DNA from 3 places in the Rhizobium sp. 25PS6 genome. Region 2 is predicted to be linked to each of the others. Evidence: predicted binding sites of a transcription regulator. Region 2 holds the regulator's gene; each other region holds the start of a gene.
The links. The regulator LexA, encoded in region 2, represses DNA repair genes until DNA is damaged. The targets are predictions, from matches to a motif close to TGTTCNNNNTGTGTTCNG.

Region 1 (4,135 bases), on a different contig from region 2:
GCGTGATAATAGGCAGCCGAGAGATTCTCGCCGTCGGCGCCCTCGACGAAGGGTGGCCCCCACTGGCGTGTATCGTCGCCGCCGTCGGGATTTTCGACCTTGATGACGTCGGCGCCGAGATCGGCGAGCATCTGTCCCGCCCAAGGGCCGGCGAGCACACGGGCAAGCTCGATCACACGGATGCCGGCCAGCGGCGGTTTTTTCGTCACGGTCTCCGTCATGTTCCTCCGGGCTCTCGTTCTTATATCTAGGGCGCCAGCGTCGCCTCTGATGTACCGGATACCGGTTTCGATGCAAAGCGGCGCTCGCGCCAAACAATGTAGAAGCCCGACGCCATGATAATCATGATGCCGAGCCATTTGATCGCATCCGGGAAGTCGCCGAAGACCAGCCAGGCGAAGATCGTCGCCGAGACGATCTCGAAATATTGCAGCGGTGCGAGCGTCGAGGCTGGTGCTGCGCGATAGGCATAGACGCCGAGGATGCCCGATATCGCGGCCATGGCGCCGACGCCGGCGACATAGAACCAGGCGCGGCCATTCGGCATGACCGGATCGAAGAGATCGGAGCCGGTTCCCTGGCCCAGGAAAAGCAGGACGGCGCAGAAGAGCAGGCCCCAGATGCTCATCTGGAATTGCATCGCCCAAGGGTCCTCCCTGTGCGAGAGGACGCGGGTCATCAGCACGAAGATGGCGATGCAGAGCGCGCTGACGACGGGCAGAAGCGCGATGTAGCCGACCTCTTCGAAACTCGGCTGGATGATCAGCATCGCCCCGAAAAAGCCGACGCCGCAGGCGCTATAACGCCGCCAGCCAATCGTCTCCTTCAGGAAAATGCCGCCGAGGATCGTCAGCATGATCGGCTCGACGAAGAAGATCGCAATCGCGTCGGCGACCGCCATGTATTTCAGAGTGGTGACGAAGGAGATCATCGAGACGGTGATGATCGCGCCGCGGATGGCATGGAACAGGTTCTGGCGCCAGGAAAAATCGGCGAAGCTGCGCCGCCATATTACAATCGGCAGCATGCAGACGGCCTGTACGGCGAAGCGGCCGGCGGTGATCTCCGCGGACGGGACTGTGACGATGGCAAGCTTGGCGAAAATATCGATGAGCGGCGAGAACATCACCGAGATAAACATCAGCACAAGCCCCATCGTCACGTCGGAGGCGGACGAAACGGGGCGGGCGGACGTGCTGTTCATGATGAAATCCCCGTACTCAGGATATTGGTCGCTCAGGATATTGGTCGCTCAGGATCTTGCGACGGCCCTGTCGCACCAGTCCGCAAAGGCTGCGATCGCCGCATCCGCGCCGATCTCATTCAGTGTTTCGTGCCGCATGTCCTGATATATCTCAGTGCTGATACGGGAGAAGCCTTGACCTTTCAAATGGTTTGACAGCCAGAGCACGGCTTTTCCACGTTCCGTCGCCGGGTCCTCTCCGCCACCGACGAGACGGATCGGCATGTCCCGGGGCAGCCGGTCGAGGTGGATTTTGTGTGGCGCGCGGAAAGTCAGTTCGAAGAGATCGAGCCAGAGAGAGATCGAGGCGTCGAAGCCGCAGAGCGGATCGGCGACATATTTGTCGACTTCATCAGGTCTGCGCGACAGCCAGTCGAACTCGGTGCGGCAGCCGGGAATGGATTTGCCCCAGGCGCCGAAGGTGAGCTTCGGCAGCAAGCCGCTCGGCACGTCGGAGCCCTTCAACATGCGCTCGGCAAGCAGGATCGCCTGGGCGGCGCGGCCGGCAAGGCCGACGGCGAAATTCGAATTCCAGACGGCGACGGCGTCGAAATCGGCCGGAGCCGTGACGGCAGCGTTGAGGGCGATGAGGCCGCCCATCGAATGGCCGAAAAGGATCACCGGCAAGCCGGGATGGCGGGAGGCCGCATGGCCGCGCATGGCGACGACGTCGCCGATCACCCTTTCGACGCCACTGCGTCGGGCGAAGCGGCCGATCGGCGCATCGGGCGCCGTCGTCTCGCCGTGGCCGCGGTGATCATGGGCGTAGACGTAATAACCGCGTGCCGCCATGGCCTCGGCAAAGGAGCGGTATCGTTTCGAATGTTCGGCCAAGCCATGGGATATCAACAGGATGCCGCGTGGAGGGGTGATGGCCTCAGCATGGTGATAGGCCAACGATGCCCCTGGCACGGCGAGCCTTTGCGTTTCAGAAAACATGTGGGTCCTCCCGGCGGCAACAGACCAGATCGCCGGGTAATTGCAACATGGTCATTTGATTATCCGATAACAAATTGCGGCCGTGTTGCGATTCAGGGTTGCGGTCTTTTGATTTTGATGCTTATTTGTTCCTGTATTGTTCTTTTTTGGGGGTTGAAATGAGCAGCATGCAGTTGCGTACCTTGACGTTTGCCGTGTCGATGATTGTTGCCGGCGCCGGCGTGGCGCAGGAGGCCGGCGGGCGCACCCGCTTCATTCTGGCGGCGAGCTGGCAGCCGGCCTTTTGCCAGACGAACCAGAAGAAGGCCGAGTGTGCGAGCCAGACCGGCGAGCGCCCGGACGCGACGAACTTTTCGTTGCACGGACTTTGGCCGATGCGGCAAGATTATTGCGGCGTGAGCGCCGAGCAGAAGGCCGCCGACAAGGATGGCGACTGGAACAAGCTGCCTGAGGTCACCCTTGCGGCCGAGACGAAGACGGCGCTGGCAAAGGCGATGCCCGGCACGCAATCCGGCCTGGAACGGCATGAATGGGTGAAGCATGGCACCTGCACGAAGATGAGCGCCGACGACTATTTCGGCGTCGGTGTGCATCTCGTGGGCGCGCTCAACGCGTCGGCGGTACGCGATCTCTTCGCTGCCAATATCGGCAAGCCGGTCAAAGCCGACGCGATCAAGGCGGCTTTCGACAAGAGCTTCGGGCCGGGTGCCGGCGACCGCATCAAGATGAGCTGCCGGCGGGCCGGCAATGTCAGGATGATCAGCGAGCTGACGATCGGGCTTTCGGAAGCCGCCGGGACAGCATCGGCGAAAAGTGCCGGCCTCGCCGATCTGATCCAGGGCGCTGGAAAAACGTCGTTCGGTTGTGACGAGGGCGTCGTCGACGCTGCGGGCTTTTGACCGGAAATCCTGAGTAAACCGGGTTTCGGCGTTGCCCGCAGGCGCTGTTTCGCCTACATAGCGGCACAATCGAAGTTTCCCGCCCGGAGCAGCGCAGCATGGCACGTCAGTTCATCTATCATATGTCCGGCCTCAACAAGGCCTATGGCAACAAGAAGATCCTGGAGAATATCCACCTTTCGTTCTACCCGGATGCCAAGATCGGTATCCTTGGTCCGAACGGCGCGGGTAAATCCACCGTGCTGCGCATCATCGCAGGCCAGGACAAGGAGTATACCGGCGAAGCCTGGCTCGCCGAAGGTGCGACGGTCGGCTATCTGGAGCAGGAGCCGCATCTCGATCCCAACAAGACGGTGTTCGAGAATGTCATGGAAGGTGTCGCCTCGAAGACGGCCGTCCTCGATCGTTACAATGAATTGATGATGAACTATTCCGATGAGACGGCGGAAGAGGGTGCCAAGCTTCAAGACGTCATCGACAGCCAGAACCTCTGGGATCTGGAAAGCCAGGTCGAGATGGCGATGGAAGCCCTGCGCTGCCCGCCGCGCGACGCCGAAGTCACCAGCCTTTCCGGTGGTGAGCGCCGCCGTGTCGCGCTCTGCCGCCTGCTGCTTTCGCAGCCGGATCTGCTGCTGCTCGACGAACCGACCAACCACCTGGACGCTGAAACCATCGCCTGGCTCGAAAAACATCTGCGCGACTATCCGGGCGCCGTGATGATGATTACCCACGATCGCTACTTCCTGGACAACGTCACCGGCTGGATCCTCGAACTCGACCGCGGCCGTGGCATCCCCTACGAAGGCAACTATTCGGCCTACCTGCAGGCGAAAGCCAAGCGTATGCTGCAGGAAAGCCGCGAAGACGCATCGCGCCAGAAGGCGATCAGCCGCGAACAGGAATGGATCGCTTCCAGCCCGAAGGCCCGTCAGGCCAAATCCAAGGCGCGTATCAAATCCTATGAGCAACTGGTGGATGCCGCCGAGAAGCAGCGTCCCGGCGACGCGCAGATTATCATCCCGGTCAGCGAGCGCCTCGGCCAGGTGGTCATCGA
Region 2 (4,135 bases):
TCGCCATCTCCGGTCTCAACATGGCGCTGTCGGCCGGCATCTTCTTCGTCGGCTTCCGGATGCTGCTCAGCCTCTTCCCCGGCATCGCTGAGGCCTACCCGACGAAGAAGATCGCTGCCGCCGGCGCGCTCATCGCCGTCACCGCCTATTTCCTGATCTCCGGCTTTGCGGTCTCTGCCGAACGCGCCTTCATCATGATGGCCATCATGTTGATTGCGGTCTTCTTCGACCGGCCGTCGATCAGCCTGCGCAATGTCGCGCTCTCCGCTCTCGTCATCATTGCCATTTCGCCGTCCGAGGTCTTGGGACCGAGCTTCCAGATGTCCTTTGCCGCGACATTGGCGCTGGTCTCGGGCTATCAGCTGTGGAAGGACCGGCGCGTCCGAGAAAACGCCTTCCTGAAGCTGCCGATCATCAGGCCGTTCGTTACGGTTGCCGGTTTCTTCGGCGGCGTCTTCCTGACCTCGCTGATCGGCGGTTTTTCAACCGCGCTGTTTTCGATCGAGCATTTTCATCGCCTGACCGCCTACGGCCTGCCGGCAAACCTCGCGACAATGCCGATCATCTCCTTCATCATCATGCCGGCAGGTCTGCTGGCGATGCTGCTCATGCCTTTCGGTCTGGATGTTTGGGCTTGGAAGATCGTCGGATTCGGCCTCGATTTGGTGATCGCGGTTGCAAAGACGGTGTCCGGCTGGGGTGGCAATATCGACGTGGGCCGCTTGCCCGCCTGGTATTTCGCCGTCGCCGTGGCAGGCTTTCTGCTGCTGACGCTGCTCCGCACCCGGTTGCGCCATGTCGGCACATCGATTATCGCGGTCGCAACGCTCATCCTGCTGCTTCTGCCGGGTCCCCGTCCGCCGGATCTGGTGATTTCGGAGGATGGCAGTCTCGTCGCGGTCGTCGCGGCGGCGGCAATGGCTTCCAACCGTGAAAGACCGCCGGACTTCATCTTCGACCAGTGGCAGAGAGCGCTGGTCCTGCCGGGGCATAATCCGCCGAAGATGCTGGATGGTCCTGCTATCCCGCCTGAGGGAGAAGACCGCCGCGTCAGGCTTTCCCGCGATCAGCAGAACGAAGCAAGGACCGCGATGCGGACGGCCGCAGCGGCCGGTGACGCAAACCGCTTTTCCTGCGTCAAGAAGGCCTGGTGCACATCAAGGCTTGGCAATGGTCAGGTGGTAACCGTCATCGACAATGCCGCCTATCTCGGCCCGGCATGCGACGCGGCCGATATCGTCGTGACGTCCGTGCGCCTTCGCTTCAACAACTGCCGCTCAGGTGCAACGCTCTTCACCGGCGAGACGCTGCGCAGGACCGGATCCGTCGAGTTGCGCTTCACGGACGCCGGCCCGGAGGTGGCAACCGCCTTCGATTCATTGTCGCGGCCATGGATGCGCCATCGCGCCTATGACTGGCGCAGCAACAGTTTTACCGAATCCGGCCTGGCCAATGTCAGTGATAGCGGCGAATGAGACCGACGAGCTTGCCCTGAACCTTGACGCGGTCCGGCCCGAAAATCCGGGTCTCGTAAGCCGGGTTGGCAGCTTCCAGCGCGATCGAGGCGCCCTTGCGGCGGAAGCGCTTGAGTGTCGCTTCTTCGTCGTCGACCAGAGCAACGACGATGTCGCCGGGACTTGCGGTGCTGCCGTTGCGGATGATCACGGTGTCGCCATCGAAGATGCCGGCGTCGATCATCGAATCGCCCTTGACCTCCAGCGCATAATGTTCACCGGAACCGAGCATGTCGGCCGGAACGACGATGTCATGGGTGTTGTTCTGGATCGCCGAGATCGGCACACCGGCAGCGATTCGGCCCATGACCGGCACCGAGACCGAGTTGCCGTTGTCGGCGACGGGTTTTGCGGGAGCAGGAGTGGCGACCGGCTGCAGTTTGCCAAGGCTACCCTCGATGACGCTCGGCGAAAAGCCGCGCCGGGGCTGAATGCTGGGGCTGTAGGCCTCCGGAAGCTTGATGACCTCGATCGCGCGGGCGCGGTTCGGTAGGCGGCGAATGAAGCCTCGCTCCTCAAGCGCAGTAATCAAGCGATGAATCCCGGACTTGGAGGCGAGGTCCAGGGCATCCTTCATTTCGTCGAAAGATGGCGGAACGCCGGATTCCTTCATGCGCTCATGAATGAAAAGGAGAAGCTCCTGTTGTTTGCGCGTGAGCATCGACGTTGTGACCTCGTGATTGAAACAAATCCAGAACAGACACTATATGTTCCATATGTGTTCCGCAAGTAGCTAAATTTCCGTAAAACTTGGCGCCAACTCGTTGAGATTTTTATTTTCATTCGCCGGATTGGCACAGAAGTCTTGCATTGAGGGACGCGCCATCGCACATCTCTTGCCGTTTCCAGGAGGGATATCATGAACGCGCATTCCGCCAAACCGCACCCGCTGGATCATGTCGTGCTGCCGGTCGTCAACATCGATCTGGCGCGCGAGAGGCTCGGCAAGCTCGGCTTCACCGTTGCCGCCGATGCGTGCCATCCCTTCGGAACGGAGAATGCCTGCGTCTTTTTTGCCGACAAGACCTATCTGGAGCCGCTCGGGATTGCGAACGTCGAGGAGAGCAACGCATCTGCGCGCCAAGGTAATGTCTTCACTGCCCGCAACCAGGCCTTCCGTTTCCGCTGTGGCGAGGAGGGGCTCTCGGGGCTGGCTTTCGGCAGCAAGGATGCCGGCATCGATCATCAGGATTTCGTCGGCAGCGGATCGAGCGCTGGCGAGATGCTGCAGTTCACCCGGCCGATGACGATGCCGGACGGTTCCGAGACGATTGCCGGCTTTAAGCTGGCTTTCGCCGGCGACCTGCGCGCGCCTGATCTCCTGTTTTTCACCGTCGAGCGCGTCAATCCGCTACCGGCCGACCGCGCGGCGCTGGAGACGCATGCCAATGGCGTCACCGGCATAGTTGAGATCGCGCTTTGCACGCCAGAGCCGGCCGCCTTCGCTGCTTTCGTCAGCCTTGCCGTGGCGCAATCGGCAGTCGAGAAAACCGGTTTCGGCGTCGATATTGCGGCATCGAATGCGAAAATCAGCCTGATGACGCCGGAAGGGCTGGAGGCATATTTCGACGTCGCCGTCTCATCCGCAGATCGCGGCCTGCGCGGCCGGGCAATCCTCTTTGCTGTCGCCGATCTTGCCGTGACAGAAGCGCATTTGGCTGCTAACGGGGTGACATACACGCGCAAGAACAATCGCATTCTGGTGAAGCCCGCGCCCGGGCAGGGCACGCTCTTCGCCTTCGAGGAAACACGATGAGCACTGATACGAATTCCGAAGTCAGGATCGGCGAAGGCCAAGGCCAGGTCACCTTTTCCAATACCGGCCGTCTATCGCTGATTGCCGGTCCCTGCCAGATGGAGAGCCGCGACCACGCCTTCATGGTTGCCGGCACGCTGAAAGAGCTTTGCGGAAAGCTAGGCATCGGCCTCGTCTACAAGAGCTCCTTCGACAAGGCGAACCGCACCTCGCTCTCGGCCGAACGCGGTATCGGGATCGAAAAGGGCATGGAAGTCTTTGCCGACCTCAAGAAGGAATTCGGCTTTCCCGTCCTGACCGACGTTCATACTGCCGAGCAATGCGCGGAGGTGGCAAGGGTGGTCGATGTCCTTCAGATCCCGGCCTTCCTCTGCCGCCAGACCGACCTTCTCATCGCCGCCGCCAAGACCGGCCGCGTCGTCAATGTCAAGAAAGGCCAGTTCCTCGCCCCCTGGGATATGAAGAACGTTCTGAAGAAGCTCAATGCCAGCGGCAATCCGAACGTGCTGCTGTGCGAGCGCGGCGCCTCATTCGGTTACAATACGCTGGTCTCCGACATGCGTTCGCTACCGATCATGGCGGCGATGGGTGCACCCGTTATCTTCGATGCGACCCATTCCGTGGCGCAGCCGGGCGGGCAGGGCGAATCCTCCGGCGGTCAGCGGGAATTCGTGGAAACGCTGGCGCGCGCCGCAGTGGCTGCCGGTATTGCCGGTGTCTTCGTCGAAACCCATCAGGACCCCGATAACGCACCTTCCGACGGCCCGAACATGGTCTATCTCAAGGACATGCCGCGGCTGCTTGAAAAGCTGCTCGCCTTCGATGCGGTCGCCAAGGCTTGACGTTCAACAGCCTGACATGATCG
Region 3 (4,135 bases), on a different contig from region 2:
TGCCGCTCTCGTCGACCGGCACGAGATAGGCCTCTTCGGCGCCGAAAGCCTTCTTGTAGAATTCCGCAGCTTTCACCGCGCCGTTGACCGTCAGATAGGGCAGCAGGCCGTTCTTGACCGGTGGCATCTTGGTCGGGTTGCTCTCTGTCGTCGCATCCATGCTTGTCCTCCATTCGTTTTTGAGCGCCGGCTGAATGCCTGGCTGCTTCAAGGACGCAGCATGGAAGCGTGATCCGACAGGGTCGGCCGAATTTTTTCAGCGAACCAAATTTTCAGCGAAAAGGTGATCAGAGATCGATGATCGTGCCGCGGCCGTCGTTCCACACGCGCATCTCGCGCTTACCATTGTTTGCCTTGGCGCGGACCGGAGCAGGCTTCATCTTCATCGAAAGCGCGCGTCCGACCATGAGCACGGTCAGGATGCCGCCAACGGCGAGCGTCACCGAAAAGGTGAAAAGCAGCATGGCCACGAAAACGGTGGCGCCGGCAAGCATGAGGAAGATGGAGCGAATGTTCTGCATGGTTAGAGACCTTTCTTCGGAAAGGAATGTGGTCCTTCTCCTTCCTCTCTGCAAGGCAAGCATGGCTTTTTGTTGTTCTGCTAGATGTCTGGGGTGGGCTGCTTGCTTCGGCTTTCAAAGCTTGGCACTAATTCGCCATGAGCCGAAACCCTACGACCCGCTCCATCCGCCTGCGCCGTTCGGTGCTGAGCGTGCCTGCCATCAATCCCCGCGCCCTTGAAAAAACCCATGCGGTCGATTGCGATGCGGTGATCTTCGATCTCGAGGATTCCGTGGCGCCGGAAAAGAAGGCGGAAGCGCGGGAAAATCTAAGGAATTTCTTTTCGGCTCGGCTGCTTCAAGGCAAGGAGCGGATCATCCGCATCAACAGTCTGTCCACCGATTTCGGCCTGGCGGACATGGAGCTGGTGATGGCGCTTGGTCCCGATGCCGTGCTGCTGCCGAAGGTCGACGAACCGCAGGATATCATGGCGCTCAGTGACCTTCTCTCCGAGGCCGATGCACCGGAAGATCTGCGCATCTGGGCGATGATCGAGACACCGCGCGGCATCCTGAATGCGGCTGTTATCGCCGCAGCCGGGCGCATGCCGGGCTCACGGCTCGATTGTCTCGTCGTCGGGCTGAACGACCTGCGCAAGGAAACCGGCGTGCTGCCGCAGCCGGGGCGAAGCTATCTCGTGCCGTGGCTGATGCAGGTCGTCCTTGCGGTCAGTGCCTACGGACTCGATGCGATCGACAGCGTCTTCAACGATTTCAGGGACGAACAGGGTTTCGATGCCGAATGTCTGCAGGGCCGGGCCATGGGCTTTGCCGGCAAGATGCTGATCCATCCGGCGCAGATCGAGCCCGCCAACCGGCATTTCAGCCCGGATCCGGCAGCGATTGCGGAAGCGGAGGCGATCATATCAGCCTTTGCCGACCCCGCCTCCGATGGGCTGAACGTCATCAATGCAGGCGGGCGGATGGTCGAGCGGCTGCATCTTGTCCAGGCGGAAAGTCTGGTCCATAAAGCGCGCCTGATAGCAGCCCGCCAGGCTGCAGCACGAAAGACGATGTGATGAAACTCTACCGCTTTCTGACCGGTCCCGACGATGCTTCCTTCTGCCATAAGGTCACCGCCGCCCTCAACAAGGGCTGGTCGCTGGAGGGCTCGCCGACCTATGCCTTCAATGCCGCAACCGGTGCGATGCAGTGCGGCCAGGCCGTCGTCAAGCATGTCGAAGGCAAGGACTACGATCCCGAGATGAAGCTCTCCGAGCAGTGAGGTTTTAGCGCATAACCCCGAAAATCGTAACCGATTTTCGGAAAGGATTATGCGTGATTGAAAGTGATAGAGCGTCCTTAGCGCGTCCTTGGACGCGCGGCGCTCTATCGCTCGGCGGCTTCCTCGGCGCTTGCCTCGATCCGCTCCATGTCATCGTCGCTCAGCCCGAAATGGTGGCCGATCTCGTGGATCAGGACGTGGGTGATGATATCGCCGAGCGTCTCGTCGTTCTCAGCCCAGTAGTCGAGAATGGGACGGCGGTAGAGGCGGATGCGGTTCGGCATCTCGCCGGTTTCCACCGTGAAACGTTCGGAAATGCCCCTGCCCTCGAAAAGGCCGAGCAGATCGAAAGGGGTTTCCAGCGCCATGTCCTCGAAAACGTCGTCATCGGGGAAATCCTCGATCTCGATCGTGAGGTTGGTCGTCAGCTGGCGGAATTCATCCGGGAGATGGCTATAGGCCTCCATCGCCAGCGACTCGAAGGCGCTGATCGTCGGCGCATGGCGATCCCGCCAATCATCGCTCTGGTCTATGCGGGCCATGAACATTCCTTCCTTTGCGGGCCCATATAGAACCTTTATCGCCGATTTTCGAGTGCGGAATCAAAGGCAGGAATATTTTCATAGAAAATGGCCGTTGACTCTTCATTAGCTCTCTGGAATCTATAAGAACATAACAGGAACAAGACGGATCGGAGAACGCCATGGCGCAGCACGCCCTGGCGCGCGAGCGGCTTTTTGCGCTCCGCGAAACCATCGCCAGACTGGAGGGACGGCCCGCGCCGGCGCTTGCCGCAGCGGAACGGGAAGCCCTGGCGGAAGGACGTAAGACCCACCAGGAGCGCACGCTGCCGCCCCTGTCGTTTGGGGTGGAGTTTCTTGACGGGGCGCTGGAAGGCGGCCTGCCGCTCGATGCGATCACCGAATTCCGTTCCGCTCTGTCTCGCGATGCCGGCGCTGCAAGCGGGCTGGCGATGGCTGTTGCCGCGCGGCTGCAAAAACAGGAAGCGGATGCCGGCCGCCTTCTGCCGTTGCTCTGGATCGGCGATGCCGTCGGCACGCTGGAGGCAGGCCGTCCCTATGCTCCCGGGCTTCGGGATTTCGGGCTGAGCCCGGAGCGGTTTCTCCATGCCGCGCCGCGCAAGCTGGACGAGGCGCTCTGGCTGGCGGAGGCCGCGGTGGAAAGCGCTGCCTTCTCGGCCGTCATCTTCGAAGTACGGGGCAATCCTGCCCATTTCGGCCTGACCGAAAGCCGCAGGCTTAGTCTCAGGGCGCATGCTGCCCGCCGTCCGCTCTTTCTTGTCCGTCAGGCCGGGGCGGAGGAGGCAAGCAGTGCGGCCTTCCGTCTGCATGTCGAACCGGCCCCATCCGCTCTGCGGCCGTTGCCGGATGGATCGAAACTTTCCGGCAGCATCGGCAATCCAATTTTCCGTCTGACGCTGGAGAAGAGCCGCAATCCGGCCCCGCTCTCCTTTCTTCTGGAGTGGAATCCCCATGAACGCGAATTTTTCCCTGTTGCCGAACCAAACCTCGTTCGTCCTCCAGGCGAACAGTCAGCGCATTCTGGCGCTCAGCTTCCCGCATCTGCCAACGGACCGCATCGCCCGCAGGCGATGGGGGCTCTCCTGGCGTTCGAAAGGGCGTCCTGAAGGGCCGCCTATCGTCTGTTCCGGCAAGCTCAACAATGCCATGCGGCTGACGGCACTGGACGAGTTGGCCGAAAGGCTGGGGCTGAGGAAGGAGCTGGGCGTTGCCGAAGCGCGCGCCATGCACCCGCTGCTCGAGGTCGCGGAAGAGGATCCGGCAGCCGACCGCCGGTTGCTGGAGGCAATTGCCGACTGGTGCGACCGTTATACGCCGCTGGTGGCGTTCGACGGCAAGGATGGCCTGTTTCTCGATATTAGCGGCTGCGCCCATCTTTTCGGCGGTGAAAAGGCGCTTCTTAGGGATGTGCTGTCGCGGCTTTTTCATATGGGGTTCGATGCCCGCGGCGCGATCTCATCGTCACCCGGCCTTTCCTGGGCCGCGTCCCGCTTCGGGCAAGGCGGCGTGATCGAGGACGAAGAGACGGAACATGTGCTGATGTCCTTGCCGGTTGCAGCCTTGCGACTGGAAGGACAAACCGTCGATGCCCTGAAGAAACTCGGTCTGAAATATGTCGGTGACGTCATCGATGCACCGCGGGCGCCGCTGACCCGCCGGTTCGGCCCGGAGCTGCTTCTGCGTCTCGACCAGGCGCTGGGACGTGAAGAGGAGCCGGTCTCGCCCCGGCGTCCTGTTGCCAGCCTCTCGGCCGAAAGCCGGCTGATCGAGCCCATCGGGACGGAAGAGCAGATTCTTGCCGTCACCAG

Region 1: the regulator LexA is predicted to act here: its motif matches at 2,309-2,326, upstream of RWK44_RS21715 (ribonuclease T2 family protein).
Region 3: the regulator LexA is predicted to act here: its motif matches at 2,452-2,469, upstream of RWK44_RS04100 (ImuA family protein).

Annotation. Positions count from the first base shown of each region.
Region 1 covers NZ_JAWDIV010000015.1:67,297-71,431, forward strand. The annotation lists gene RWK44_RS21700 (CaiB/BaiF CoA transferase family protein) at 1-221, opposite strand, end outside; gene RWK44_RS21705 (DMT family transporter) at 248-1,204, opposite strand; gene RWK44_RS21710 (alpha/beta fold hydrolase) at 1,253-2,182, opposite strand; gene RWK44_RS21715 (ribonuclease T2 family protein) at 2,341-3,081, shown strand; gene ettA (energy-dependent translational throttle protein EttA) at 3,180-4,135, shown strand, end outside.
Region 2 covers NZ_JAWDIV010000003.1:199,605-203,739, forward strand. The annotation lists gene RWK44_RS05660 (ComEC/Rec2 family competence protein) at 1-1,475, shown strand, start outside; gene lexA (transcriptional repressor LexA) at 1,456-2,175, opposite strand; gene RWK44_RS05670 (VOC family protein) at 2,374-3,270, shown strand; gene kdsA (3-deoxy-8-phosphooctulonate synthase) at 3,267-4,112, shown strand.
Region 3 covers NZ_JAWDIV010000002.1:309,971-314,105, reverse strand. The annotation lists gene RWK44_RS04125 (VOC family protein) at 1-160, opposite strand, end outside; gene RWK44_RS04120 (hypothetical protein) at 288-521, opposite strand; gene RWK44_RS04115 (HpcH/HpaI aldolase/citrate lyase family protein) at 659-1,579, shown strand; gene RWK44_RS04110 (DUF1737 domain-containing protein) at 1,579-1,785, shown strand; gene RWK44_RS04105 (metallopeptidase family protein) at 1,890-2,327, opposite strand; gene RWK44_RS04100 (ImuA family protein) at 2,489-3,433, shown strand; gene RWK44_RS04095 (Y-family DNA polymerase) at 3,345-4,135, shown strand, end outside.